Regions from separate parts of the Pelomonas sp. SE-A7 genome, predicted to be linked through region 2. Evidence: riboswitches for the same ligand, from Rfam matches in the RefSeq annotation. Region 2 holds a riboswitch; the other holds the start of a gene.
What was found. A riboswitch is a leader RNA that binds a small molecule or an ion and turns the genes downstream of it on or off. The one in region 2 is predicted to bind cyclic di-GMP.

Region 1 (14,307 bases), on a different contig from region 2:
AGCCTGCTGGTGGCCACGGTCACGCAGGCCAGCGTGCAGGCCCTGGGCCTGAAGACCGGCAGCAAGGCCACGGCCCTGGTCAAGGCCTCGGACCTGGTGCTGGCCGTGCTGGCCTGAGCGGGGCCGCACGGCGCGGGTTTCCTCCCTGCTGCGGCCGGCGCGACGGCGCCAACATCGGCGTCGCGCCGATCCGGCGAGGAGACTTCGATGACCCCTTTGCTCAAGCTCGTGCTCTGCATGGCCTGCATCACCTGGCTGCTGCTCTTGTTGGCCAGCCTGATCAAGGCCAAGGGCTGGACGCCCGCCGGCTTTCTGCTGGCCCTGGGCAACCGCGACAACATGCCCGACCCCGGCGTGTTCGCCGGCCGCGCCGACCGCACGGCCAAGAACACGCTCGAGGCCTTCGTGCTGTTCACGGCCATTGCCCTGGTCGCCCATGTCTCCGGCGTGCAGTCGCCGCAGATCCTGCTGGGCGCCCAGGTCTTCTTCTGGTCGCGCATCGCCTACATCGCGCTGTACTACCTGGGCGTCGCCTATGTGCGCACCGCCGTCTGGATCGCCGGCAATGTCGGCCTGGTGATGATCATCATGGCGCTGCGCTGAGCCGCGGCTTCAGGCGCCCAGCGACTGCCACTCCGCCAGCGCTGCCCGCAGATGGCCGGCCAGCCTGGCCACGTCGGGCAGGGCCTTGCCACAGGCCATCAGGCCGAATTCCAGCGAGTCGCCATAGCTCTGCACCGTGATGTTCAGGGCCATGCCGTGGACCACGATGGAGCTGGGGTAGTTGGTGACCATGCGGGCCCCGGCCAGGTAGAGCGCCTGCTGCGGGCCCGGCACGTTGGAGATGGCCACATTGGCCAGGGCCGGCAGCTTCTCGGCGGCCCGTGCCGCACCATAGAGACGGGCCGCGCCGGCCATCAGCCAGGGCAGGCCCAGCGAAGGAAAGTCCAGCGGCATCAGCTGCTTCAGCGTGCCCAGCGAACCCTTCATCGCCTGGGAGGCGGCCAGCACATGGGCCAGGCGCTTGCGCGGATCGGCGATGTGGGTGCCCAGGGTGACGGTGCTCATCGTGGCCTGGTTGTTCGAGGCCGTATCGCCCGCCGCTCGCAGCGAGACCGGCACGGCCGCCACCAGCGGCTTGCGCGGCAGCTCGTGTTTCTCCAACAGCACTTGTCTTAGCGCCGTGCCACAGAGATAGAGCACCGCATCGTTGAGACTGGCGCCGGCCTGCTTGCGCAGCTTGTGCAACTCGGCCAGCGGCAGGCTGACGGTGGCGAAGCTGCGCGTGGCCGACACGCTCTGGTTGAAGCGGGTGCGCGGCGCCAGCTTCAAGGGGCTGCCAGCGGCGCTCTTGCCCTTGAGCAGGCCCAGCAGGGCGGCGCCGGCATCGCCGGCCGATCCACCCAGGGTGCCCAGGGTGCCGGGCAGGCTGCGGGCGATGTTCAGCACCTGCTGGGCCTGGTGCATCAGGGCACCGCGCATCAGGGCCAAGGTGCCGGCCTCGGGCCGGTGGTGCAGCGGCCGGTCCGGCAGCTCGCGCGGCACCGGGCCCAGGTCCAGGATCACCGCCGCCAGCGCCACCGCGGCCTGGCCGTCGACGGCGGCGTGATGCAGCTGCGTGTAGAGCGCGACCCGCCTGGCGCCGTCGTCGGGCGAGGGCGCCAGGTCTTCGAACACATGGAACTTCCACAGCGGCCGGTCGCGCGGCAGCAATTGCGGATGCAGGCGGGCCACGGCGTCTTCCAGCGCCAGCAGGCCGCTGCCCGCCGGCAGCTCCACCGACACCACATGCTGGTCCAGGTCGGGCTGGGCATCGACCCAGGCCGGGTTGACCAGGTTCAGCCCCACCGAGGCCAGGCGCCGGCGCAGCGCCGGCAGATGCGGCATTCGCTTCTTCAGATGGGCCCGCAGCGCATCGACGAAGCGGCCCTCGAAGCCGGCCGGCAGCTCCAGCACATGCAGGGCGCCCACATGCATGGGCATCTGCTCCGTCTCCAGGAACAGAAAGCTCGCATCCAGTCCGGCCAGTTGCTTGATTGCCGCCATCGCATGCCCTCCAGAGCTGCGGAGCATGCTAACTGCTGCGGCGCAGCCTCAGCTCGAACACCACGCCGCCCTCGACATTGCGGGCCGCGATCTCGCCGTCCATCTTGGCCAGGTAGGTCTTGGCGACGAACAGGCCTTGGCCGCGACGCTCGCCTTGGCCCTGGGGCTGGTCGGACACGCCGTATTCGAAGATCTTGTCGACGAGACCCGGGCCTATGGCCGGACCCTGGTTGTGGATCTCGACGATGGCGCCGCTGTCGTCGCTGGTAAGGCTCAGCGAGATCGGCGTGCCAGCCGGCCGGTAGCGGTCGGCATTGCGCAGCACATGGGTGACCACGTCCTCCAGCGAATAGGCATCGGCCTTGACCCAGACCGGCTCGCCGAGTGCCGCGTACCGAACATCGGCGATGTCGGCGAACTGGGCATTGGCGGCCACCTCCTTGAGGAACTGGTCCAGGTCCAGCCGACCCGCATCCAGCGTGGCCGAGGCGATGGCCTCGCTGGGCGAGGCGGCACCGTAGAGCACGCGCACCGCCTGCTGCATGCGCTGCAGGTAGCGGAAGCTGGGGTCTTCGGGCGCGCCATGCAGGACCAGCAGCGACTGCAAGGGCGACATGATCTCGTGACCCACGGCATGCCACATGTCGCGCTCATGCTCGGCCCGCAGATGCTCGCGGCGCAGGCTGTCGCGCACCCGCTCCAGCAGGTCGGCCATGGAGCCGGCCAGGATGCCGACCTCGTCGCTGCCGCGCAGGTCGGCCACGTCGAGCTGGCCCAGGCGCTGCTCGACCTGCGGATGCTGGACCTCGTAGGACACGGCCGCCGCACGCCGGGTCAGGCGCGCTACGCGCCGCATCAGGCCCAGGGTGATGATCAGCCAGGCCAGGGCGATGGCGGCCAGCATGGCGCCGACCAGCCAGGAGGCCCGCGCCGCGCTGGCGCTGAGGGCGCGGTCCAGGCTGCGCCAGTCGCCATCCAGGCGCAAGTCATAACGACCCAATGGCGTCGCCACGGAATCATCGGCCCGCAGCTGCGGTACCTGGACCTGAACCGGCAGACGGCGTATCAGCCGGGTCAGCCAGGGCGAGGGCAGCTCGTCCGGATCGACCGCGCCGCGCAGCACCGAGACCGGCTTGCCGTCGCGGCTGATGGTCAGCGTCTCGCCCGCCTGCAGGCTCGCGCCCACGCCGGCCAGCGAAACCGAGGGGGGCAGCAGCTCACCGGCATTGCTGTCGAACAGCGGCGGCGCGCCGTCCGGCGCCAGCAGCTCGACCCGTAGCGCGATGGCATAGAGGTCGACCGGCGGCCAGGCCATGGCCGGCTTTTCGAACAAGGCCTCGCGCCAGGCCTCGACCGGCAGCCGTATCGAATACAGCGTGCGGCGCGGGCAGTCCGCACCGCTGCTGCCAGCCAGGCAAGGCCCTTCGCGCCACAGCCAGCCGCGGAAGTCGCGCTGAGGCCGCGCCGAGGCGGCCAGCTTGTCGCCGCCTCCGATGAAGCCGGTCAGCCGGCCGAGCTGGCCCTCGCCCGCCGAACTCATGGCCTCGAAGGGGGCGATCCATTGCCAGTCCTGGCTGCGCATGGTCAGGGTGATGCGGGCCCGGTGCAGCTCGGCCAGGTCCAGCGCGCCGCGTTCGCGGCCTTTCAGGGGGCCGGCGTCCAGGCTGCCGACCAGGTAGATGAAACCGCCGGCCGAGGCCTTGCTGCCCACGGCCACGCAGAGGCTGGCGCCGGAGCGGAACTGCAGGGCGCAGCCCGACATCTCGACCACGCGCTGGGCCTTGGCCGGGTCGTCGAAATCGATGGCCGAGAAGGGCAGCAGCAGCGGCGTGATAGGCCGCCCCGCCTGCAGCCCCGGGTTCAACAGGGCCAGCTGGCCCGTGGGATGGCGCAGCTGGGCCGCGACCTCGCCCAGCGAGCGCTTGAAGCCCTGCTCGTAGCGCTGGTAGCTGCGCTGCTTTTCTTCCAGCAGCAGCGAGACCGCCAGCGCCAGCGTGGCTGCGGCCAGCAGCAGGAACACGCCATGGAAGACGATGCGGCTGCGGAAGGCGGCGAGGCCGAGGCGCGGCACCTCGTCCAAGCGGGGCAACTCGACGCTGCCTAGCTTCATCCCTTGGTCCAGCGGAAGCCGCGCATGGGGACGTTTTCAATGCCCTCGAACGACGGATCGATCTCCTTGAAGGCCTCGCGGATCGCGCTGACATGCTTGCGCACGTTGTCGCGGTTGCGGCCGCTCTTGACCACCTCGAACAGCTGCTCGTAGCTGACCACTTCGCCGCGGTGCTGGGCCAGCGTGGCCAGGATGCGCTGGGCGGTCAGCGGCAGATTGATGCGCTGGCCGCGCCAGGTCGGGCTGCGCTGCCACAGCGGGTCCAGGCTCAGCTCGGGGTCAGGTGTTGCCACAGGGACGGTAGCCGGCTTGCGGGCCTTGGCGGCGCGCAGCATGTCCAGGAAGGTCTCTATGAACTCGGCCTCGTCGAAGGCGGTCTTCTGCAGGTAGTCCCAGGCGTCCAGCGCCTTCATGATGCCGCGGTAGATGGCGGCCGGCATGGCCGACACCACCAGCACCGGCGTGCCTTGCTGCAGCTTGTTGATCGCATTGATCAGGGCCACGCCCGCATGGCGCTCGCGGCCCAGCTCTATGTCCAGCACCACCAGGTCGTAGCCGCCACCGGCCAGGGCGGCCTCGGCGGCATCGCGGTCGAACCACTGGTCGATCTGCAGCTCCGGCCGGGCGGCGCGTATCCAGCCGACCAGCTGGTCGCTGGTGGGGCGGTCGTCTTCGATGACGGCGACTCGATTGGTCATGGCGGCCGATTATGGGAGGGGCCAGGGCAGGCGCCTGTGAAGATTTCTTCCGCGCCCCGGAACGCAGCCACCCGCCGGCCGCCTTGTGGCTTCCACCCCTGAAATCGAATCATGCAGCCATCGCAACACGGAGGAACCCAGCGATGGACACGACGAATCTGAGGACCCAGCTTTCGCAACTGCCGGCCGCCATCCGCAGCGCCCTGCCCCCGGTCAACGGCCGCCTGCTGGCGACCCTGCTGACGGCCGGTGTGGTCGGTGGCCTGGCCTATGGCCTGGTCAGCCATCCGCCCTTCTACACGGTGCAGCGCGGCGAAGCGGCGGTGCGCACCAATCTGTTCAGCGGCGAGACCAGCATCTGGCGCGAAGGCCGGGTGCTGATGCTGCCCGGCGTGCATGAAGTCCGCGGCCTGCCGCTGCAGGACCAGAGCTACCGCGCCGTCTCCATGAGCCGCGCCGACGGCACGGCGCCGCTGCAGTCCGTCGAGGGCCTGTCGCTGGGCCTGGACCTGAGCGTGCGCTACGCCATCGATCCGGCCCGGCTGGCCCTGCTGTCGCGCAGCCTGCCCGACAACATCGAGCGCGACCTGGTCGAGCCGGCCCTGCAGGGCGTGGCCTACCGCCTGATCGCCCGCCACACGGTGCGTGAGGTGTTCTCCAGCAAGCGCGCCGAGATCCAGCAACAGCTGGAAGCCGAGCTGCGCGTGCGCCTCGCCGCCGACGGCCTGCTGCTGCGTGGCGTGCAGATAGGCAAGGTCGACCTACCGGCCGACTACCGCAAGGGCATGGACGCGCTGCTGGCCGAAGGCCTGTCGACCGAGAAGATGCGCTACACGCTGGAGCTCAAGGACAAGCAGGTCAAGCAGAGCGAGCTGGAAGGTGCGGCCGACAAGGTGCGCCGCGAACTGGCCGCCGAGGCCGCGGCCCGCGAGCAGGTGATCGCCGCCAAGGCCCAGGACGAGGCCATGAAGTACGTGATCCCGCTCAAGCAGCGCCAGATCGAGCAGCGCCAGCTGGAAGCCGAGGCCGCCAATGTGGCGCGGGTCAAGATGGCCGAGGGCTCGGCCCAGGCCCGCCGCATCGAGGCCGAGGCCGAAGCGCAGGCGCGCCAGAAGCTGGCCGATGCCGAGGCCTACCGCCTGGCCCAGCTGGGCAAGGTCAATGCCCAGCAGATGGCGGCCGAGGGCGAGCTGATCACCCGCCATCCGCTGCTGGTGCAGAAGACCCTGGCCGACAAGCTCTCGGACAAGGTGCAGGTCATCATCGCGCCCCCGCCGGCGGCCGGCGGCTTCATAGGCAATGGCCTGCTGGGTGCCAACAAGACCGAAGCCAAGGAGTAAGCCGCCATGACACGCATCCTCCGTTCCCACCGCGTCCGCCAGGTCGGCCTGGTGATGGCCCTCGCCCTTGCTGCCGCCTGGATGCAGACCTGCCAGGCGGCCGACAAGAATGAAACGCAGAAGCCACTCGGTGCCGGCCTGGTGCTGCAGGACCAGGCCTCGCTGCGCGGCGCGGCCCGCGACTCGGCGCCGCTGCAGGCCCAGCTCTGGCGCGGCGAGGCGCTGGAAATCCGCGGCGAGCGCCAGGACTTCGTCAATGTCTGGGACTACCGGCGCGAGCGCGGTGGCTGGCTGCGCAAGAGCCAGGTCTACCGCCTGCCTGCCGACCCGAACGAGATGCTGGCCGCGCTGCGCCTGGTGCGCCAGCAGGCCGGTGCCGAGGCGCTGGGCCTGGGCCTGGGCGCGGCCTATGTGCAGGCGGCCTCGCGCGAGCAGCTGAACGGCCTGGCCGGCGCCGAGGTGCTGGACGCCCTGGGCACGCTGGCCGAACGCATTGCCGACCGCGCTTCGCAGGGCAACAAGCAGAACGAAGCCGTGGTCGCGGCCCAGCTCGACGTGGCCGCCCGCTACGGCCTGCGCTTCACCGGCCTGGAGCAGGCCGATGGCCGCATCCAGCTCTGCTATGACGGTGATGCTTTCCGCCGCGTGCTGTCGCTGCCGGCCGCGCCCGAGCAGCAGGCCCGCGCCGCCCTGGCCCTGACCCGGCCCGACTGCGTCAATCCGGTGGCCACGCCGACCGAGCGCGAAGCGCATGACGGCTGGCGCGCCGAGGTGCTGGACCGGGTCGAGCTGCAAGACCTGGCCCCGCATTGGAAGAACCGCGTGCTGATGCGCCGCGCCGCGGTCCAGGCCAGCCTGGCCTTTGCCCGCAGCAGCCGCGACGCTGCCGGCTCGACCCAGTCGGCCCGCCTGGCCCTGGAGGCCATGGGCAGCATCCAGCTGCTGGAGATCGCCGAGGACGACCAGTCGGCCTGGAATGATGCGGCCATGCGTGTCAATGCCGTGCGCTGGGCCGCGCTGCCTCGGCCGGAGTCGCAAACGCTGGGCGCCGGCCTGCGCCTGCTGAGCAGCCGCGGCAGCAGCGAAGGCGAGACCTGTGTGGTTCTTCAGCAGGAAGCGAGCAAGGCCGAGCTGGCCCGCCGCTGCAGCCATGGCCAGGTCTGGCTGGCCTCGGCTTCGGCCAATCGCGAAGGCACGGCGGTGGCGCTGGCGGTGCAGTCGCTGGATGGCTGGCGCGAGCTCTGGGTGTTCTCGCGCAAGGGCCGCGAGGCCTGGCGCCTGCAGGTGCTGCCGCCGGCCGTGGCCACGCCGGGCCTGGGCTATGCCGAATTCGCCGGCTGGGTGCCGGGCGGCCAGCAGCTGCTGGTCAGCCGCGAGTCGCGGGCCGAGGGCCGCTACCTGCGCCGCAGCTTCGAGCTGCTGTCGCCGGACACGCTGACGACCGAGCGCCAGGCGCCGGAAGCCCAGCAGCTGGGCGCCTTCCAGCGCTGGCAGGACCCGGCCTGGAAGCGTGCTTCGCTGGCCCTGCGTTGATGATGAGCCGGACGGCGCTTACTTGGCAGCCAGCGCCGCCGCCACCGCGGCCTCGGCATTGACGATGCCGGCGCCGCAGCCGCTGCAGCTGGCCGGGAAGGCGCGGGCGCTGCTCTTGAGCAGGGTCGCGACCTGGTCGGGCGTCAGCTTGGGATTGGCCGACAGCATCAGGGCCGCGACGCCGCTGACCGCAGGCGCGGCCATCGACGTGCCGGCCATGTAGGCATAGGTGTCGGAGCCCGGTGTGCTGGTGCCGGTGTTCCAGGTCGAGGCGATGGCGGCGCCACTGTCGCCGCCCGGGGCGGCCAGCGTCACGCTCGTGCCGTAGTTGGAATAGGAGGCGCGGCCACCGGCCTTGGTGGTGGCGGCCACCGAAACCACGCCCGTGCAGTTGGCCGGCGAGCTGGTGCTGGCATTGGCTTTCTCGTTGCCGGCAGCCACCACGACGACCGCGCCCTTGGCGCGGGCCGCGTTGATGGCGGCCTGCGTGGTCTTGCCGCAGGCGGCCGTGCCGCCCAGTGACAGGTTGATCACCTTGGCCGGCGTGGTGTTGGTCGGCTGGCCGCTGACCGCATTGCCGGCCGCCCAGCTGATCGCGTCGGCGATGTCCGAGCTGTAGCCGCCACAGCGGCCCAACGCGCGCAGCGGCAGCACCTTGGCGCCCCAGGCCACGCCGACCACGCCGGTCTTGTTGTTGGCGGTGGCGGCGACTATGCCGGTCACATGGGTGCCGTGCCAGCTGCTGTTGGCGGCCGCGGAGCCGGTGCTGCAATAGCCGGCCGTCACGTAGTCGCCCGGGTCGGCGGCATCGGCATCGCGGCCGTCGCCGTCGTTGGAGATGAAGCTGGTCGAGACGAAGTCGCGGCCGGCCAGCAGGTTGGCGCTGAAGTCGGCGTGCTTGCGCACGCCGGTGTCGATCACGGCCACCACGACGCCGCTGCCGCTGGCCTTGTCCCAGGCGGCCGGGGCGCGGATGCCGCCGGTGGCGTCCGAGAGGCTCCACTGCAGCGAGTAGTAGCTGTCGTTGGGCGTCATCAAGGGCTTGAGCAGGTGGTCGGGCTCGGCATAGAGGATGTCGGGGTCGCCGGCGCTGATCGCCTGGGCCATGGCCTCGGCCTCCTGCGGGCTGATGGCGCGGCTGATGGCCATCACATGAGCGCCACCGCTCATGGCGCGCAGATGCCGCACGCTGACACCCTGCCGGTTGCCCGCCACGCGGATCGCCGCCTCGCCGCGTGCCGTGGCGAAGGGCTGGACGCCGTCGCGGTACTTGACGATCAAGCGGTCGGTCGGCGATTCGTCCCGGGCCAGGTCGGCCAGCGGGTTGTGCTCGCGCGCCTGGGCGGCGCAGGCGAGGCTGGCCAGGGCCAGGGCGGAGAACAGGCGGGGGAGGGAGGAGCGGTGCATGAAGAACTTGCCTCGTGTGGAGCTGCTGACGAGGCCAGGCGGTGGTGTGCCGTCTGGCAGCCCCGCTGCCCTGGCGAACCCTGGGGGGTCCGCTTTAGGCCGGTGGCTTTGCGTCGCGCGCTTTCACGCGCTTTGCCGGGCTCAACAATAGGCGGCGGGCGGTTTTCGCACCAGCGGGCGTTACACGTTGGTCCAGGCGGCGCGGGATTTGTTGGCAGAGCCGGCGCACAATCGCGCCGCCCAAGGAGGAATTGGTAACCATGTCCTACATGCTTCTGATCGTCGAGCCGCTGGGCCAGCGGGCCGAGCGCGGCCGCGAGGCCGGGGAACAGGTCTACGAGCGCATGCTGCGCTTCAGCGCCCTGCTGCAGGAACGCGGCGTGCTGGTGGCCGCCAATTCGCTGGCCTCGACCCGCCGCGCCAGCCGGTTGCAGGTGCGCGAGGGCCGCCAGCAATGGAGCGACGGCCCGTTTGCCGAGAGCAAGGAAATGGTCGGCGGCTTCTTCCTGCTGGACAAGGTCAGCCGCGAGCAGGCCATGGACTACGCCGCCCAATGCCCGGCCGCCGAATGGGCGACGGTCGAGGTGCGCCAGGTCGGGCCCTGTTTCGATGACTGAGGTCGCGCACAAGCCTGTAGATTCCGGGCCGCCTCGCCCGTCGTGTTCCTGAGCGCCCCGCCCCGGGGTGCCTTCACCAGGAGACCCCGATGCGCTTCATGATCATCGTGCTGGCCAATGCCACCAGCGAGGCCGGCGTGCTGCCGCCGCTGGACGACCCCATCTTTGCCGACATGGAGGCCTTCCACACCGAGCTGGCCCAGGCCGGCGTGCTGCTGGACGCCAACGGCCTCAAGCCCACCAGCGCCGGCTGGCGGCTGCGCTACGAGGACGGTGCCAAGCCGCGTGTGCTGGACGGCCCCTTTGCCGAGACCAAGGAGCTGATCGCCGGCTACACGCTGATCCAGGTGCGCTCCCGCGAGGAGGCGATGGAATGGTCGCGCCGCTTCCCGGCGCCGTTCCGCGGCCAGGCCTGCGAGGTCGAGGTGCGCCAGCTCTATGAGCCGGAAGACTTCGAGGCCGGCACCCAGGGCGGCCCATGAGCCTGCAGATCGAGCGCACGGTCACGGCGGTCTGGCGACTGGAGTCCGCCAAGATCATTGCCCACGTTGCGCGCATCACCCGCGACGTGGGCGTGGCCGAGGAGCTGGCCCAGGACACGCTCTTGAGTGCGCTGCAGCGCTGGCCGTCCGAGGGCCTGCCGGACAAGCCGGCGGCCTGGCTGATGACGGCGGCCAAGAATCGCGCGCTGGACCATGTGCGGGCCGAGGCCCTGCATGCGCGCAAGCATGAGGAGCTGGGCGCCGACCTCGATGCGCAGCAGGCCCACATAGTCCCGGACTTCGTCGACGGCCTCGATGCCGCACGCGCCGACGACATTGGCGACGACCTCTTGCGGCTGATCTTCACGGCCTGCCATCCGGTGCTTTCCACCGAGGCGCGCACGGCGCTGACGCTGCGCTTGCTGGGCGGCCTGACCACGGCCGAGATCGCCCGTGCCTACCTCGCTGCCGAGCCCACCATCGCCCAGCGCATCGTGCGCGCCAAGAAGACCCTGGCCGCCGCCCGCGTGCCTTTCGAGCTGCCGCCGGCGGACCAGCGCAGCGAGCGCCTGGCATCGGTGCTGGAGGTGATCTACCTGGTCTTCAACGAGGGCTATTCGGCCACGGCCGGCGAGGACTGGCTGCGGCCCGCGCTGTGCGAGGAAGCCCTGCGCCTGGCCCGCGTGCTGATGGGCCTGATGCCGGACGAGGCCGAGGTGCTGGGCCTGAATGCGCTGGTGGAGATCCAGGCCTCGCGCCTGGCGGCCCGCACCGACCGCGAGGGCCGGCCGGTGCTCTTGATGGAGCAGGACCGTTCGCGCTGGGACCCGCTTCTGATACGCCGCGGCCTGGCCGCGCTGCAACGCATTGCCGAGCTGCGCCAGGCCCTGGGGCCGTATGCGCTGCAGGCCGCCATCGCCGCCTGCCATGCGCGCGCGGTCAAGGCGGCCGACACCGACTGGGACGAGATCGTGGCGCTGTACGACGCGCTCTGCCAGGTCAGCCCTTCGCCGGTCGTTGAGCTGAACCGGGCCGTGGCCGTGTCCATGGCCGAGGGGCCGGCGGCCGGCCTGGCCCTGGTCGATGAGCTGGTTGCTGCGGGCACGCTGGACCGCTACCACTGGCTGCCCAGCGTGCGTGGCGACCTGCTGGCCAAGCTGGGCCGCGAGGCCGAGGCCCGGGCCGAGTTCGAGAAGGCTGCCGCCATGACGGCCAACGAGCGCGAACGCCAGCTGCTGCTGGCGCGAGCGAGGTCCTGACCGTCAGAGGGCGGTGCTATCGTGCGCCGCCAAGATGACCGAGCCTGCCTACGCCGCCCTTTTGATCGATGCCGCGCTGCGCGGCGCCGTGCTGGCCCTGATGGGCGTGACCGCATGGCTGATGCTGCGCGACCGCGCCGGCTTTGCCGCCGTGCGCCTGGGCGTGGCGCTGGCGGCCGGCCTGGCGGTCCAGGTCGTGTCCTCCATGCCCTGGTTCGAATGCCAGGTGCCGCGTGCCTGGCAGGCGCCGCTGGTGGGCGTCTCGGTGGCCAACGGCCTGCTGTTCTGGCTGTTCACCGCCGCCCTGTTCGACGAGGAATTCCGGCCGCGCCGCTGGCAGGCCGGGGCCTGGCTGGCCGTGGCGGCGCTGGGCACCAGCAACTGCCTGCTGGCCCTGCCCGAGGGCTCACCCTCGATGCTCTTGCAGCGCTGGTTGCCGGTGCTGTTCGCCCTGCTGGCGATACGCGCGGCCCTGCGGCCGCGGCGGGCCGACCTGGTCGAGCGCCGCCGCCGGCTGGCTCTCTACCTGGCCGTGGCGGGCTCGGTCTACACCGTCGTCCTGGTGGCGCTGCGCCTGGCCTCGCCGCAGGGGCGGCTGAGCGAAGGCGGTGCGGTGCTGGACATGGCGCTGTTGCTGCTGCTGGTCGCCGGCCTGGCCTGGAAGCTGCTCGGCGTGGCGCCGAACGAGTTGCTGCCGGCCGCACCGGCTCCCCTGCCGGCCGAGCCGCCGCCGGTCGATGCCGAGGAGCGGGCCCAGGCCGAGCAGATGCGCCAGCGGGTCGAGGCCGAGGGCCTGTTCCGCCAGGAGGAGCTCGGCATCGGCCAGTTGGCCGACCGCCTGGGCCTGCCCGAGTACCGTTTGCGCCGGCTGATCAACCAGCAGCTGGGCCACCGCAACTTCAACGCCTTCATCAACGGCTTCCGCCTGGCGGCGGCGCGGGCGGCTTTGGCCGATCCGGCGCGGCGCGAGGAGTCGATACTGGCGATTGCGCTGGAGGCCGGCTTCGGATCGATAGGCCCGTTCAACCGCGCCTTCAAGGCCGAGACCGGGCTGACTCCCAGCGAATTCCGCCGCCAGGCGCTGGCCGATTGCTGAATTCGGCCAGCCGAAACCCGCTCAGACCGGAATCGGCGAGACGGCCGGACGCCGCCTTCGCACAGTGACGCCACCGCCGGCCTGTTGCCGGCGATGAGGAGTCAAGATGGGATTCAAGAGGGGGATGGCCGGCTTGCTGCTCGGCCTGTGGGCTTGCGTCAGCGCCCAGGCCGGCGTGGCGGTGACCGAGCTGCGCTCGCAACCGGACGAGGCCGAGCCGGTCACGGTGTTCTACCCGACCGAGCTCGCCGGCCAGCCGGAGCGCCGATTGTTTGGCAGCTTCCGCATCGCCGTGGACGCGCCACCGCGGCCAGGCAATGGCCGCCTGGTCGTGGTCTCGCATGGCTCGGGCGGCTCGCCCTGGGTCCACTTCACGCTGATACGCGCCCTGGTCGAGGCCGGCTACGTGGTGGCCGCGCCGCGCCACCGGGCCGACAACAGCTGGGACGATGGCAGGCCCGGCCCCGACAGCTGGACGCTGCGGCCGGCCGAGGTTTCGCGGGCCATCGATGCGGTGGCCGCCGATGCGCGCTTCGGGCCGCGCGTCGATCTGCAGAACGTCGGGGTCTTCGGCATGTCGGCCGGCGGCCACACGGCGCTCAGCGTGGCCGGCGGCCGCTGGTCACCGGCGCTGTTCAGCCGGCATTGCGATGGCCACCTGGCCGAGGACTTCAACGCCTGCGTGGGCCTGGCCACGCGGCTGACCGGCGGCTGGGCCGACGGCCTCAAGAAGTGGATCGCGACCCGGGTCCTGCGCTTCAAGTTCGCCGATGACGGCGAGCTGCGCCAGCACAGCGACCGCCGCATCAAGGCCGTGGTGGCGGCGGTGCCGGCGGCGGCCGATTTCGATCCGGGCTCGCTGACCCGGCCCACCGCGGCGCTGGCCCTGGTCACGGCCCGGCAGGACCGCTGGCTGCATCCGCAGTTCCATTCCGACCGCATCCTGGCCGCCTGCCTGCCGCGCTGCGAGCACCTGGCCGATCTGGCGGCCGGCGGCCATGGCGCCTATCTGTCGCCGCTGCCGCCCGGCCTCAGCGGCCTGCTCGGCGAGCTGATCAACGACCCGCCGGGCTTCGACCGCGCGGCCGAGCTGCCGGCGGTGGAAGCGCGCATCGTCGATTTCTTCGAGCGCCACCTCAGGGTTGCTGGTCGGTCCTCAGCACCGGATAGAGGTTGAAGCGTTCGTCCCAGCTGCTGTGGCGGCGGGCGAAGAAGTCCAGGCGGGCCGACGCGCTCTTGGCGAAGGCGGCGTCCTCGGCGATGCGCTTCTCGAAGGCGGCCTTCAGCGCCGGGTCGGCGGCCAGCTGCTCGCGGGCCACTTCCTCGGCCACATAGCCCTCCATGTATTCCTTGCGCTCGAAGTGATTGTTGAAGAAGCCCCAGGCCACGAACGAATCGGGCGCCAGCGGCTCCAGCAGCGACATCACCAGGCGGGCGCCGGGCTGGGCAATGGGCACGAACAGCGAGCCGGCCGGCAGGTCGCGCGCCTCGGCGGCCCACTGGCCCTGCAGGTCCAGGCGCTGGTGGCTTTCGACCGACTGGGCACCGCGCTTGGCCATGGTGGCGCGGAAGGCCTGGACCGGCGCCTTGGGCAGCGGCGCTTTCAGGATCCGGTAGTTGAGGCCGTGCAGCTTGAGCTTGTCGGCCACCCAGGCCGCATGCTCGGCCGGCACCAGGTAGCCGGCCTTGGGCGCCTGGACCTGCAGGTCGGCCACGATG
Region 2 (14,307 bases):
TGTTGGTCCAGTCCATTTCGGAGACGTGCACCAGGCCTTCGATGCCCGGCTCGATCTCGACGAACGCGCCGTAGTCGGCGATGTTCGTGACCTTGCCGAACAGACGGGTGCCGGTCGGGTAGCGACGGGCCACGCCGAACCAGGGGTCGTCGCCCAGCTGCTTCAGACCCAGCGAGACGCGGTTCTTCTCGGCGTCGAACTTCAGGACCTTGGCGGTCAGCTCCTGGCCGACGGTCACCACTTCGCTCGGGTGACGGACACGGCGCCATGCCATGTCGGTGATGTGCAGCAGGCCGTCGATGCCGCCCAGGTCCACGAACGCACCGTATTCGGTGATGTTCTTGACCACGCCGTTGACGATGGCGCCTTCCGACAGCGTTTCCAGCAGCTTGGCGCGCTCTTCACCCATCGAAGCCTCGACCACCGCGCGACGCGACAGCACAACGTTGTTGCGCTTGCGGTCCAGCTTGATGACCTTGAATTCCATGGTCTTGCCCTCGAACGGGCTCATGTCCTTCACCGGGCGGGTGTCCAGCAGCGAACCGGGCAGGAAGGCGCGGATGCCGTTGACCAGGACGGTCAGGCCGCCCTTGACCTTGCCGGAGACGGTACCGGTCACGAAGTCACCCGACTCCAGAGCGGTTTCCAGCGACAGCCACGAGGCCAGGCGCTTGGCCTTGTCGCGCGACAGGATGGTGTCGCCGTAGCCGTTTTCGATGGCGTCGATCGCGACGGCAACGAAGTCACCGACGTGGACTTCCAGCTCGCCCTGGTCGTTCTTGAACTCTTCGATGGGCACATAGGCTTCGGACTTCAGGCCGGCGTTGACGACCACGAAGTTGTGCTCGACACGGACGACTTCGGCCGAGATGACCTCGCCGGAACGCATGTCAGCCTTTTGCAGCGATTCCTCGAAGAGGGCGGCGAACGATTCCATGCCAGAGGCTTGGGCGGTTTGGGTGTTGGACATTTGAGATTCCTGGGCCGGCCGACCAGCGTTAGTCGAATTCGGCAGTGTTGCAGGCGGGCCTGCGGGTTAGGTTGTAGAGATCGCCGCCCTCGATGGACTGACGTCCGAAGGGAAGGGCGGCGGGCCCGATGCCGCTTTGATGCTCAAACGCCGAGCGTCAGAACGGCCTGGCTTCAGCCCACCAAGCCAGCACCAGATCGCGAGATTCCTCGATGGTCTGGGCGGAGTTGTCGAGCATCCGCGCGTCTGCGGCAGCTTTGAGGGGCGAGGCGCTGCGACCTTTGTCGCGGGCGTCCCGGGCCTCCAAATCTTCACGCAAGCCGGCGATATTAGCCGAAATACCCTTGGAAATCAATTGCTTATGACGCCTTTCGGCGCGCGTCTGGGCGCTGGCGGTCAGGAAGACCTTGAGCGGGGCGTCGGCAAACACCATCGAGCCCATGTCCCGGCCATCGGCCACCAGGCCAGGCACCTGGCGGAAGTCCAGCTGCAGCTGGTTCAATGCGGCGCGGACTTCGGCATGGAAGGCGACCTGGGAGGCGGCCAGGCCCGAAGCTTCCTCGCGCAGGAGGTCGCTGATGTCTTCATCGGCCAGGTAGACCCGGCCCTTGCGGAAGCGCAGGTCCATGGCGGCGGCCACCTTGGCGACGGCCGGACCATCGTCCAGGTTCACGCCCTGCCGACGTGCGGCCAGACCGGCGGCCCGGTAGAGGGCGCCGGAGTCGAGCACGGCATAGCCCAACTCATGGGCGACCTCATCGGCCAACGTGCCCTTGCCCGACGCCGTGGGGCCGTCGATGGTGAGGACCGGGATGTCCTCGGTGCGGGCGGTCACGACCTCGAACAGGGTCTCGAAATAGTCCGGGAAGGTCTTGGCCACGCAATGCGGCTCGAGGATGCGCACCGGCACGGCCTGCTCGGTGACCAGGCCGTTGAAGGCCGCCAGCGAGAAGCACATGGCGACGCGATGGTCGTCGTAGGTGTGGATGGCGGCCGGCTTCCAGTCGCGCAGCGGATGGATGCGTAGCCAGTCCTGGCCTTCCTCGACCTTGGCTCCCAGCTTGCGCAACTCGGTGGCCATGGCGGCAATGCGGTCGGTTTCCTTGACGCGCCAGCTGGCGATATTGCGCAGGATGCTGGGGCCGTCGGCATAGAGCGCCATCACGGCCAGGGTCATGGCGGCGTCGGGGATGTGGTTGCAGTCCAGGTCCAGGGCCTTGAGCGGCCAGGCGCCGCGGCGGACTTCCACCGCATTGGCCTCGGCGCGCACCTCGGCGCCCATGGCCTGGGCCGCTTCGATGAAGCGCACGTCGCCTTGCAGCGATTCGCTGCCCACGCCTTCGATGCGCACGGGCGCTTCAATGGCCGCAATCGCGCCCAGCGCGACGAAGTACGAGGCCGACGAGGCATCGCCCTCCACATGAGCTTCGCCCGGCGACACAAAGCGGCTGCCGGCCGGGATGGTGAAGCGCTGCCAGCCCTCGCGCCGCACCTCGATGCCGAAGCGCTTGAGCAGCTCCAGCGTGATGTGGATGTAGGGTTTGGAGATCAGTTCGCCGACCACGTCGATGTGGACATCGTGTTCTGCCACCAGGGGCAGGGCCAGCAGCAGAGCGGTCAGGAACTGGCTGGACACGTCGCCGCGCACCCGCACCGGCTCGGCCAGCTTGAGCGGCACCGGGCCAGACAGCCGCAGTGGCGGATAGCCTTCATTGGCGAGGCAGTCGACTTGGCAGCCCAGGCCGCGCAGGGCGTCGACCAGGTCGCCGATGGGGCGCTCGTGCATGCGCGGAACGCCCGACAGCTCGAACTCACCGCCTTGCGTGGAAGCCAGCAGCGAGAGGGCCGCAGTCAGCGGCCGCATGGCGGTGCCGGCATTGCCCAGGAAGAGCTTGGCCGATTTGGTCCGCAGCTTGCCGCCTATGCCGGTCACCTTGAGGGGGCCGCCTGGCACTTGTTCGATCTGGCAACCCAGCTCCTTCAGAGCAGCCAGCATCACGGCCGTGTCGTCGGAGTCGAGCAGGTCATGGACCAGGGTCTGGCCTTCGCTCAGGCCGGCCAGCAGCAGCACGCGGTTGGAGATGCTCTTGGAGCCGGGCAGTCGGACGGTGCCGGCGGCCGCGCGCAGCGGCGGCAGGTCGAGGAAGAGAATCTTGAACATGAGGAAGACGGAAAACGGATTCGGAAAGGCCGGAGGCCGGCGAGGCTAGCGCTGCTGCGAGCGCGGCACGGTGAGCTGGCCCATCTGCCACTGGCTGCGGTCCTCGGACACCTGGCGGATCTGCTCCTCCAGCGCCGTGGCATTGCCGCTGACGATCAGCGTCTCCAGCCGGTCCAGCGCCTTGCGGAACAGGCGCGACTGCTTCAGCACCTCGGCCCGGTTGGCCATGAGGATGTCGCGCCAGACGGTGGGTTCGCTGGCGGCGATACGGGTGAAGTCCCGGAAGCCCGGGCCGGCCAGGCTGAGGTAGTCGCGGCCGACCGGCTGCTTGGCCACCGACTGGTAGAAGGCATAGGCCAGCAGATGGGGCAGGTGGCTGACGGCGGCAAAGGCGGCGTCGTGGTTCTCCGGCGTCATCTTCAGCACCTGGGTGCCCAGGGCCGACCAGACGTCGGTGGCGCGCTGGACCTGAGCCGGGATGTTCTCCGGCAGCGGCGTGATGATGATCTGCCGGCCCTGGAACAGGCTGGCGTCGGCATGCTGGATGCCGGCCGACTCCTTGCCGGCGATCGGATGGGCCGGCACGAAGGAGGCGATCTTCTCGCCCAGGACTCGGCGTGCGGCCTCGACCACGTCGGTCTTGGTCGAGCCCACATCCATGAACAGCGTGCCCGGCGTGACCAGGTGGCGGATCGCCTTGAGCGTGGGCTCTGTGGCCGAGACTGGTACCGATAGCAAGACGATGTCGGAGCTGGACACAGCCAGCAGCGCCGACTCGGCCGCCACGTCGATCACGCCCATGCGCTTGGCAGTCTCGGTGGTCGAGGGCGACTTGCTGTAACCCACGACGCGCTTGACCAGACCGGCCTTCTTGAGCGCCAGCGCGAACGAGCCGCCCATCAAGCCGCAACCGATGACGCCGAGCTGGTTGAACATGGAAATACCGCCTTGTCCTGACTCAGTGCACGTCTAGAGGATACGTGCCCAGCAGCTTGAAGTAGGCACAGACGGCGCGCAAGTCGCGCAGCGCACTGGCCATATTGGGCTGCTGGGGGTGGCCCTGCAGGTCGATGTAGAAGTAGTACTCCCACTGGCCCGACCGCGCCGGCCGCGATTCGAAGCGCGACATCGAGACGCCGTTCTCCTTCAGCGGCACCAGCATGTCGTGCACCGCGCCCGGCTTGTTGACCACCGAGACCACCAGGCTGGTGCAGTCGTGGCCCGAGGCCTGCGGCGCCGGGTGGCGGTCCGGGTGGGTGACGATGGCGAAGCGCGTGCGGTTGTGGGCGTCGTCCTGGATGGCCGGTGCCACGATGTGCAGACCGTATTCGCTGCCGGCGCGTTCGCTGGCCACGGCCGCCAGGCGGGTGTCCAGCGCGGCCAGGCGTGCGCCCTCGGCGTTGCTGGAGACCGGGCGGCGTTCGGCATGCGGCAGGTGAGTGGACAGCCAGCCATGGCACTGGGCCAGGGCCTGCGGATGGGCGCAGACGGCCTGGATGTCTTCCAGCGAGTTGTCCTTGCGCAGCAGGTTGTGGCGCACGAACAGACTGGTCTCGCCGATGATGAACAGCGGCGTGGTCAGGAACAGGTCCAGCGAACGGGCGACCACGCCTTCGGTCGAGTTCTCGACCGGCACCACGCCGAAATCGGCCGCGCCGGCGGTCGTGGTGCGGAACACCTCGTCGATGCTGGTGCAAGGCACGGGAACAATGGAGCTGCCGAAATAGCCGAGGGCGGCCTGCTCGGAAAACGTGCCGGCGGGGCCCAGGTAGGCCACGCGCGTGGGCGTCTCCAGCGAGCGGCAGGCCGACATGATCTCGCGCCAGATCGGCGCCACGGATTCGCTCCTCAGCGGGCCGCCGTTGAGCTGCTTCAGGCCTTCTATGACCTGGGCCTCGCGCTCGGGGCGGAATACCACCGAGCCTTCCTTCTTCTTCAGTTCGCCAACTTCTTGCGCCAGTGCGGCGCGCCTGTTGACGAGGTCCAGCAGTTCGCGGTCGACCGCGTCGATTTTTTCGCGCAGCGCCAGCAGCGCCGGATCGGGTGTGGCGGGGGCGCCATCAGCCATGTTGAGCCTCGAAGTCTTTCAGGTAGGTGCACAGCGCCTGCACGCCCTCGAGCGGCATGGCGTTGTAAATCGATGCACGCATGCCTCCCACCGACTTGTGGCCTTTGAGTTGCAGCAATCCATGGGCCTTCGCTCCGGTGAGGAAGGCCTCGTTCAGTCGCTCGTCGCGAAGATAGAAAGGGATGTTCATCCGCGAGCGGCAGTTCGCCGCCACGCGGTTCTCGTACAGGGTCGAGCCGTCCAGCGTCGCGTAGAGCAGGGCGGCCTTGTCGATGTTGCGCTGCTCGATGGCGGCCAGGCCGGTCTTGCCGGCATGGCCGAACCGCTTGAGCCACTGGAACACCAGACCGGCCACGTAGATGCCGAAGGTGGGCGGCGTGTTGAACATCGAATCAGCGTTGGCCACGGTCTTGTAGTCAAAGGCCGAGGGGCAGATGGGCAGGGCATGGCCCAGCAGGTCTTCGCGCACCACGACGATGGTCAGGCCGGCCGGGCCTATGTTCTTCTGCGCACCGCCGAAGGCCAGGCCCACGCGCGACCAGTCGACGCTGCGCGACAGCACGTGGGAGGAGAAGTCGATCACCAACGGCGCGTCCGAGCCCAAGGCTTTCAGGTCGGGCAGCTCGTGGAACTCCAGGCCGTCAATGGTCTCGTTGGTGCAGACGTGGACGTAGCTCGCGTCGCTGCGCAGCTGCCAGCTGCCGGGCGAAGGGATCTCGCGATGGCCACCATCGGCATTGCTGGCCGCGATCTGCACGTCGGCATAGCGCCGGGCTTCGTCGGCGCTCTTCTTGGACCACGAGCCGGTGACCACAGCATCGACCTTGCCGGCCGGCTTCAGCTTCGCCAGGTTCAGCGGCACGATGGCGTTCTCGCCCAGGCCGCCCCCCTGCATGAACAGGATGCGGAAGTTCGCCGGCACGGCGATCAACTCGCGCAGATCGGCGACGGCCGCGTCGTAGATGGAGATGAACTCGCGGCCGCGATGGCTCATCTCCATCACGCTCATCCCCGAGCCCTGCCAGTCCAGCATCTCCTCGGCCACCTGCTTCAGCACCTCCTCGGGAAGCGTGGCGGGACCGGCGGAGAAGTTGTACGGGCGTTGGCTCATCGGGAGAGGCGGGACGGCTTGTAGGAGGCTACTTCTTGGCGGCGGGCTTGCTGGCCGGTGTGCTGCCGGCAGCGGCCGGCGGCGGCTGCAGGCCCAGGTGCTTGATGATGCTGCCTTGCAGGCTGCGCAACCGGTTGTTCAACGTGGGCCCGACTTCGGCGACCACCTTGTCCTGCAGGCTCTTGCCCAGCTCCGGGCTGATCGCGTCGAACTTCTTGGCCGTCGGCGATTCGAGCCAGGCGACGATCTGGCGCAGCTCGTCCTCCGTGAAGCGCTCGTCCAGCTGCTTGCCCACGGTCTCCGGGGCCAGCTTGACGATGCGGTCGCGGATCAAGGGCACCGATTCATCGGCGTACTTCTTGACCTCGGCCTCGATGGCCTTGCTCACCGCTTCTCGCTTGCTTTCGGGTACCTGGCCCATCGCAATGCGGACCTCCTGGCCCATGGCCACGAGGGGCTGCGACACCATGCCACGCGCCATGACCTCGGCACTGGCCGTCTGGATGGCCAGCAGCTTGGCGATCAGTTCCTTCTTGGCCGGTGAGGCCGCAGGTGTCGAGGCAGCGCTCTGGGCGCTGGCCAGCGTCGAAACTGCCATGGCCAGTGCGGCCACCAGGATCTTCGGGCTCATCTTGCGCATCATTCCTTGTCGGTGGTGTCGTCGGCGGCGGGCGTGTCGGCGTCGCCTTCGCCGCCTTGTTCATTGGCATCGTTCTCGACGATGCGTTGCAGGCCCGACAGCTTGGCGCCGTCGTCCAGCGCGATCAGGGTGACGCCCTGCGTGGCGCGGCCCAGCTCGCGGATCTCGGCGACGCGGGTGCGCACCAGCACGCCCTTGTCGGTGATCAGCATGATCTCGTCGTCGGAATGCACCAGGGTGGCGGCCACGACCTTGCCGTTGCGCTCGCTCTGCTGGATGGCGATCATGCCCTTGGTGCCACGGCCGTGGCGCGTGTACTCGACGATGGCGGTGCGCTTGCCGTAGCCGTTCTCGGTGGCGGTGAGCACGCTCTGGTTCTCGTCCTCGGCCACCAGCATGGCGATCAGGCGCTGGTCGGGTTCGAGCATCATGCCGCGCACGCCGCGGGCCTGGCGGCCCATGGGACGCACGTCGTCTTCGTCGAAGCGCACGGCCTTGCCACCGTCGCTGAACAGCATCACGTCGTGCTTGCCATCGGTCAGGGCGGCGCCGATCAGGTAGTCGCCCTCATCGAGGTCGACCGCAATGATGCCGGCCTTGCGCGGGTTGCTGAAGTCCTTCAGCGAGGTCTTCTTGACCGTGCCCAGGGCGGTGGCCATGAAGATGTAGTGATCTTCCGGGAAGACGCGGAATTCGCCGGTCAGCGGCAGCACCACGGTGATCTTCTCGTCCTGTTGCAGCGGGAACATGTTGACGATGGGCTTGCCACGCGAATTGCGCGAGCCCTGCGGCACTTCCCAGACCTTTAGCCAGTAGACGCGGCCGCGGTTGGAGAAGCACAGGATCCAGTCGTGCGTGTTGGCGATGAAGAGCTGGTCGATCCAGTCGTCGTCCTTGGTCGCCGTGGCCTGCTTGCCGCGGCCGCCGCGGCGCTGCGAGCGGTACTCGCTCAGCGCCTGGCTCTTGATGTAGCCGGTGTGCGAGAGCGTCACCACCATGTCGGTGGGCGTGATCAGGTCTTCGGTGCCCAGCTCCTGGGCGTTGTGCTCGATCACGCTGCGGCGGGCGCCCAGCTTGGTCTGGCCGAACTCCAGTTTCACTTGCATCAGCTCTTCGCTGATGATGGTGGTCACGCGGGCCGGCTTGGCCAGGATGTCCAGCAGATCGGCGATCTGCGCCATCACTTCCTTGTACTCGGCGACGATCTTGTCCTGCTCCAGGCCGGTCAGGCGCTGCAGACGCATCTGCAGGATTTCGCTGGCCTGGTCGTCGGACAGGCGGTAGAGGCCGTCTTCCTGCATGCCGTAGGAGACCGGCAGGCCCTCCGGGCGGTAGGCGGCGCTGCCGCCTTCGGCGCGAGTGAGCATCTCGCGAACCAGCGAGGAGTCCCAGCTCTTGCTCATCAGCGCGGCCTTGGCGACTGGCGGCGTCGGCGAGTTTTTGATGGTCTCGATGAACTCGTCGATGTTGGCCAGGGCCACGGCCAGGCCTTCCAGCACATGACCGCGCTCGCGGGCCTTGCGCAGCTCGAACACCGTGCGTCGGGTCACAACCTCGCGGCGATGCTCAAGGAAGACCGTGATCAGGTCCTTGAGATTGCACAGCTTGGGCTGACCGTCGATCAGCGCCACCATGTTCATGCCGAAGCTGTCCTGCAGCTGGGTCTGCTTGTACAGGTTGTTCAGCACCACCTCGGGCACTTCGCCGCGCTTGAGCTCGATGACGACGCGCATGCCGGACTTGTCCGACTCGTCCTGGATGTGGCTGATGCCCTCGATCTTCTTCTCGTGGACCAGCTCGGCGATGCGTTCCAGCAGCGTCTTCTTGTTAACTTGATACGGAATCTCGTCAACGATGATGGCCTGGCGCGAGCCGCGGTCGATGTCCTCGAAATGGACCTTGGCGCGCATTACGACCTTGCCGCGGCCGGTGCGGTAGCCGTCGCGCACGCCGTTGATGCCGTAGATGATGCCGGCGGTGGGGAAGTCCGGCGCCGGCATGATTTCCATCAGCTCGTCGATCGAGCAGTCCGGGTTCTTCAGCGAATGCAGGCAGGCGTCGACAACCTCATTGAGGTTGTGCGGCGGGATGTTGGTGGCCATGCCCACGGCAATGCCCGACGAGCCGTTGACCAGCAGGTTGGGCAGGCGCGTCGGCAATACCAGCGGCTCTTTTTCCTGGCCGTCGTAATTGGGTCCGAAGTCGACGGTTTCCTTGTCGATATCGGCCAGCAATTCATGGGCGATCTTGGACAGGCGGATTTCGGTATATCGCATGGCCGCGGCGTTATCGCCGTCAACCGAACCGAAATTGCCCTGACCATCAATCAGCATGTGGCGCAGCGAGAAATCCTGGGCCATACGGACCACGGTGTCGTAGACCGCACTGTCGCCGTGAGGGTGGTACTTACCGATGACGTCACCGACGATACGGGCCGATTTCTTGTACGGCCGGTTCCAGTCGTTGTTCAACTCGTGCATCGCGTACAGCACGCGACGGTGCACCGGCTTCAGGCCGTCACGGGCGTCGGGCAGGGCGCGGCCGACGATCACGCTCATCGCGTAATCGAGGTAGGAGCGACGCATCTCCTCCTCGAGACTGATGGGCAGGGTTTCCTTGGCAAACTGGGTCATGCGCAGGGCGCGGCAAACTCCTTGAAGAGCCTGCCGAAAGACGTTGGATCGGAACCGTGGATTCTATTCGCGGCGCGCTGTAGTACCTGCGCAACAACGGTGCGACAGCGCCCAGCGGTGGGGCGCCACAATGCAGGCGGTCAGGTGCCCTATGGCACAATCGTCGAGTCCCTGGGAGAAACCCGCATGAGCGGCTTTCTTCTTTGGTTATCTACCCGGTTTATGGGCACTCTCGCAGGGCAACTGCGGCATTCCTTGAGAGGAGAATCATGAAGAAATTGAATCGCGTGGCGTCGCTGTTCGCAGTCGCACTTGTCGCCAGCTCGGGTGCTTTCGCTCAAGCAGCCTCGGCACCGCAAGTGATCGACAACTGGCGCGCCACCGACGGCTCCGTCTGGAAGAACGGCACCAACGAATACTGCTGGCGCGACAACTTCTGGACCCCGGCCACTGCCGCCAAGGATTGCGACGGCGCTCCGAAGCCCGCTCCGGTTGCCGCACCGGCGCCCGCTCCTAAGCCTGCTCCCGCCCCGGCTCCTGCTCCTGCCCCGGCTCCCAAGCCCGCTCCGGCTGCTCCTGCAGCTCCTGTCAGCGAAAAGGTCACTTTCGCTGCTGACGCCTTCTTTGATTTCGACAAGGCTGTGCTGAAGCCCGAAGCCAAGGCCAAGCTGGAAGACCTGGTCAGCAAGACCAAGGGTATCAACCTCGAAGTGATCATCGCCGTCGGCCACACCGACAGCGTCGGTAGCGACGAGTACAACCAGAAGCTGTCGGTGCGCCGTTCGGAAGCCGTCAAGGCCTTCCTGACCAGCCTGGGCGTGGAGAAGAACCGCGTCTACACCGAAGGCAAGGGCGAGAAGCAGCCCGTGGCCGACAACAAGACCACCGAAGGTCGCGCCAAGAACCGCCGCGTCGAAATCGAAGTGGTCGGCACGCGCAACCGCTAAGCCACCGCTCGATCCGTCGAGTCAGAAGCCCCGCTCCGGCGGGGCTTTTTACTTTCCGCCTTCCGCTACGATTGCGCCCGCCATGACGATCAATGCCGACCCCCAAGAGCTGGCCAAATTCGGCGAGCTGGCCCACCGCTGGTGGGATCCCGAGAGCGAATTCAAGCCGCTGCACCAGATCAATCCGCTGCGCCTGGCCTGGATAGAGGGGCTCAGCCCGCTGGCCGGCAAGCAGGTGCTGGACGTCGGTTGTGGCGGCGGCATCCTCGCCGACTCCATGGCTCGCAAGGGCGCCCAGGTGCTAGGTATCGACCTCTCGACCAAGCCGCTCAAGGTAGCCCAGCTGCATGCCATGGAAGCCGGCACCGAGAACATCGATTACCGCGAAGTGGCGGTCGAAGCGCTGGCCGCCGAGAGGCCGGCCAGCTTCGACGTGGTGACCTGCATGGAAATGCTCGAGCATGTGCCTGACCCCGCCTCAGTGGTGCAGGCTTGCGCCACCCTGGTCAAGCCGGGCGGCTGGATCTACATGTCCACGCTGAATCGCAACTTCAAGTCCTTCATGCTCGCCATCATTGGCGCCGAGTACGTGCTAAAGATGCTGCCAGCCGGTACTCACGAATACGCCCGTTTCATCAAGCCTTCCGAGCTGGCCCAGTATTGCCGCAACGCAGGCCTGGAACTGCACAGCAGCAAGGGCCTGAGCTACAACCCGTTGAATCAGCGCTACAGCCTGGGTGCGGATACCGACGTGAACTACCTGCTGGCGCTGCGCAAACCGGCATGAGCGCTGTGATGCAGGCGATGCGTGGCGGCGGCCTGGTCGAGCCGCCCGCGCTGGAGGGCGTCCGCGCCGTCTTGTTCGACCTGGACGGCACGCTGGTCGATAGCGCACCGGACTTGGCTGGCGCGACCAACGAGATGCGGATCGCGCGTGGCTTGCCAGCCCTGCCGGTCGACTACCTGCGGCCCATGGTTGGCGCTGGCGCGCGCGGCATGATGGGCCTGGCCTTTCAGGTGACGCCCCAGGACGCAAGTTTCCCGGCCTTGAAGGCGGAGTTCTTTGACCGCTACGAGCAGCGCCTGCTGGCCGAGACTCTGCCGTTCGACGGCGTGCCGGAGATGCTTGACGTGCTGGCGGCCGCGGGCCTGGCCTGGGGCATCGTCACCAACAAGTCCGAGCGATTCGCCCTGCCGCTGACTGCCGGGTTGGGCCTGGCAGCACGTGCAGCGGCGGTGATCGGTGGCGACACAACGCCCCATACCAAGCCCCACCCGGCGCCCTTGCTGGAAGCGGCGCACCGTGCCGGCGTTGCGCCGGAGCATTGCATCTATGTCGGCGACGATGAGCGCGATATCCAAGCCGGGCGTGCTGCCGGCATGCGCACCGTGGCCGTGTCCTGGGGCTATCTGGGCCAGGGTCTGTCGGTGAGTGAATGGGGGGCTGACCTGCTGATCGACAACCCGGCTGAACTGCTCGCGGCACTCGGTCTCGCGTGATGTTCATCACGCGGCCGGGCACGCTGGCGCCAGCCGTCGGTGTGCCGTGCCCGCTTGTCGGGCGGTGGGCTGCGCCGCGCCGACGGTTTCGCTAGAGTGGCTTTCGTCTGATGCCTGGGTCACAACAGGCATGGGCAAACCCATCGAAAGGTGGGGGCGCAAAGTCGCGGGCCTAACGACGCATGGCGTCCATGGCAGCCGGACCGCCAGACCGGCGCTCTATGCCTCCACGCTTTCATGGTCCTCTTGGCTTGACCGGCAGTACCCATGAAACAGCGACACCCACATCCCATTTCCGCACTGCTGCTGGGCGGCCTCGCGCTGTCGGCATCCCTGTTGATGCTCTCGGCCTGTGGCGGCGGGGGCGGCGGTGGCGGTGCCTCTGGTGCTTCCTCGATTCAGGCTGGCGGCAATAGCAACAACAGCGGCCCGCCGACCAATACCATCACCGGTACGGTCAGCTTCAACGGCCAGCCGCTGTCCGGCGTCACCATCACGGCTTGGAACACCAATACCAACAAGGTGTTCCAGGTCACGACCACGGACGCCTCAGGCAACTACCGCATCGTCGACCTGCCGACCGGCTGGAATGCCACGCCGAACTATCAGCTCTGGGCCAGCAAGGACGGCTACGGCTTCAGCGCCCAGCTGAGCGCCAGCAGCGACGTGGCCAGCGTCACTCGTTCCGACTACACGGGCCAGTACAGCGGCGTCTGGTCGGGCATCTACAAGACCGTCGTCAACTTCGATTCGCTGGCGAACAAGTCGGTCACCGGCGCCAATTTCACGGCCTATGACGGTGGTAGCCGTGGCCTGGTCAGCTTGTCGGCGACCGGCCAAAAGCGCAGCTACGCTGCAGGCGACGATGGGGACCGGGCATCCGGCATCGCCGCGCCGGCCCAGCGCTTCGTCGATCTGGGCGACGGTACGGTCAACGACAAGTTGACCGGCCTAATCTGGCTGAAAAATGCCGGCTGCCTCAAGCCCTCGCTGTGGGAGTCGGCGCTTCAGCAGGTGGGTCAATTGGCCCATGGAAGTTGCGGACTCAGCGACAACTCCACGGCCGGCCAATGGCGGGTGCCCAACCTGGTCGAACTCGAAAGCCTGATCGACGTGGCTCAGCACAGCCCGGCCCTGCCGAATGCTCATCCTTTCGTGCAGGTTTCGAACGGCCTGTACTGGACCTCGACCTCGTACTTCGGCGGCCAGGGCGGATCTCCAAATGCCTGGGCGGTTCGGCTGGACGATGGACGCTACGTGAACGACTCCGTCAGCAACCTCAAGGCGAGTTCGCTCAATGGCGTATGGGCGGTCAAGAACGGAATCGGCAACGGCCTGATCAAGCTCCAGGCCAGTGGCGCCTACGTCTCATTCACCAAGGGCGATGACGGCGGCCTGCATCTCGGCGTGCCGCTGACCTACCAGCGCTGGATAGACAAGGGCGATGGCACGCTGCTGGATACGGTGACCGGCCTGACCTGGCTCAAGATGGCAGACTGCATCCACAAGCCCTGGGTCGAGGCCGTTGCAGCAGTCAACGTGCTCGCCAGCGGGCAGTGCGGCCTCAGCGATGGATCCAAGGCCGGCGCCTGGCGCATGCCCAATCGCAAAGAGCTGCAAAGCCTGGCCGACCGCGCCATGAACAACCACTCGGATTTCTTCAACAGCAACTACGTCAACACCGTCGGCGTCGGATCGCAGGCCCCGGTCTTCGGCCGCTTTATCACCAGCGAGTATTACTGGACGTCGAGCACGCTGGCGGCGGATCCCGCGCTCGTCTGGACCGTCTACAGCTGCGACTACGGCACCTATGAAATGCCCAAGACCGCGCCGGGCTACACGCTGGCGGTCCGCTAGCTCATGCGGCACTTGAAGTCCGCGCGGCTGGTATCATCTGCGCTCTTCAGGGGCCGACCCGGTTTCGACGTGGGTGCGGATCCGAAGTAGGGCATGCCGAGCACCAGTCCGCTCGTAAATCCACTGGAACAAACTAACTGCAAACGACGAAAAGTTTGCCCTCGCTGCTTAACTAGCACGAGGCTCCGCAACAGTTGGCCTATGGGCTGGGGTGGCAACACCTGCGGAGTCATTCACATAGGCTGGTTGCCAGGCGGGCTGCACGTCCGGCAACGAGATCTCGCAGCTGGCGGTGTTGAAAGCGTGCTCCTGCGCGTTCACGCCGTGAGAATCAAATCAGAGGGCTAAGCATGTAGAACTGCTCGGTGATGGCTTGCGGACGGGGGTTCAATTCCCCCCGGCTCCACCACTTACAGGCCC

Region 1: it holds a riboswitch for cyclic di-GMP, as region 2 does, so the genes downstream of both, QT382_RS20735 (S8 family peptidase) here and QT382_RS05575 (Lcl domain-containing protein) in region 2, are expected to answer to the same signal.

The regions. Positions count from the first base shown of each region.
Region 1 covers NZ_JAUASW010000003.1:594,826-609,132, forward strand. The annotation lists gene QT382_RS20700 (TOBE domain-containing protein) at 1-117, shown strand, start outside; gene QT382_RS20705 (MAPEG family protein) at 208-603, shown strand; gene QT382_RS20710 (wax ester/triacylglycerol synthase family O-acyltransferase) at 613-2,046, opposite strand; gene QT382_RS20715 (sensor histidine kinase) at 2,075-4,156, opposite strand; gene QT382_RS20720 (response regulator transcription factor) at 4,153-4,854, opposite strand; gene QT382_RS20725 (SPFH domain-containing protein) at 4,998-6,194, shown strand; gene QT382_RS20730 (hypothetical protein) at 6,276-7,727, shown strand; gene QT382_RS20735 (S8 family peptidase) at 7,746-9,134, opposite strand; cyclic di-GMP riboswitch class I at 9,187-9,281, opposite strand; gene QT382_RS20740 (YciI family protein) at 9,395-9,751, shown strand; gene QT382_RS20745 (YciI family protein) at 9,841-10,233, shown strand; gene QT382_RS20750 (RNA polymerase sigma factor) at 10,230-11,492, shown strand; gene QT382_RS20755 (AraC family transcriptional regulator) at 11,527-12,588, shown strand; gene QT382_RS20760 (alpha/beta hydrolase family protein) at 12,695-13,765, shown strand; gene QT382_RS20765 (M14 family metallopeptidase) at 13,725-14,307, opposite strand, start outside.
Region 2 covers NZ_JAUASW010000001.1:1,249,933-1,264,239, reverse strand. The annotation lists gene rpsA (30S ribosomal protein S1) at 1-1,015, opposite strand, end outside; gene QT382_RS05620 (bifunctional 3-phosphoshikimate 1-carboxyvinyltransferase/cytidylate kinase) at 1,128-3,131, opposite strand; gene QT382_RS05615 (prephenate dehydrogenase) at 3,177-4,067, opposite strand; gene pheA (prephenate dehydratase) at 4,090-5,199, opposite strand; gene serC (3-phosphoserine/phosphohydroxythreonine transaminase) at 5,192-6,310, opposite strand; gene QT382_RS05600 (DUF2059 domain-containing protein) at 6,339-6,941, opposite strand; gene gyrA (DNA gyrase subunit A) at 6,950-9,583, opposite strand; gene ompA (outer membrane protein OmpA) at 9,853-10,530, shown strand; gene ubiG (bifunctional 2-polyprenyl-6-hydroxyphenol methylase/3-demethylubiquinol 3-O-methyltransferase UbiG) at 10,613-11,317, shown strand; gene gph (phosphoglycolate phosphatase) at 11,335-12,030, shown strand; cyclic di-GMP riboswitch class I at 12,154-12,241, shown strand; gene QT382_RS05575 (Lcl domain-containing protein) at 12,298-13,887, shown strand; RNA gene ssrA (transfer-messenger RNA) at 13,937-14,296, shown strand.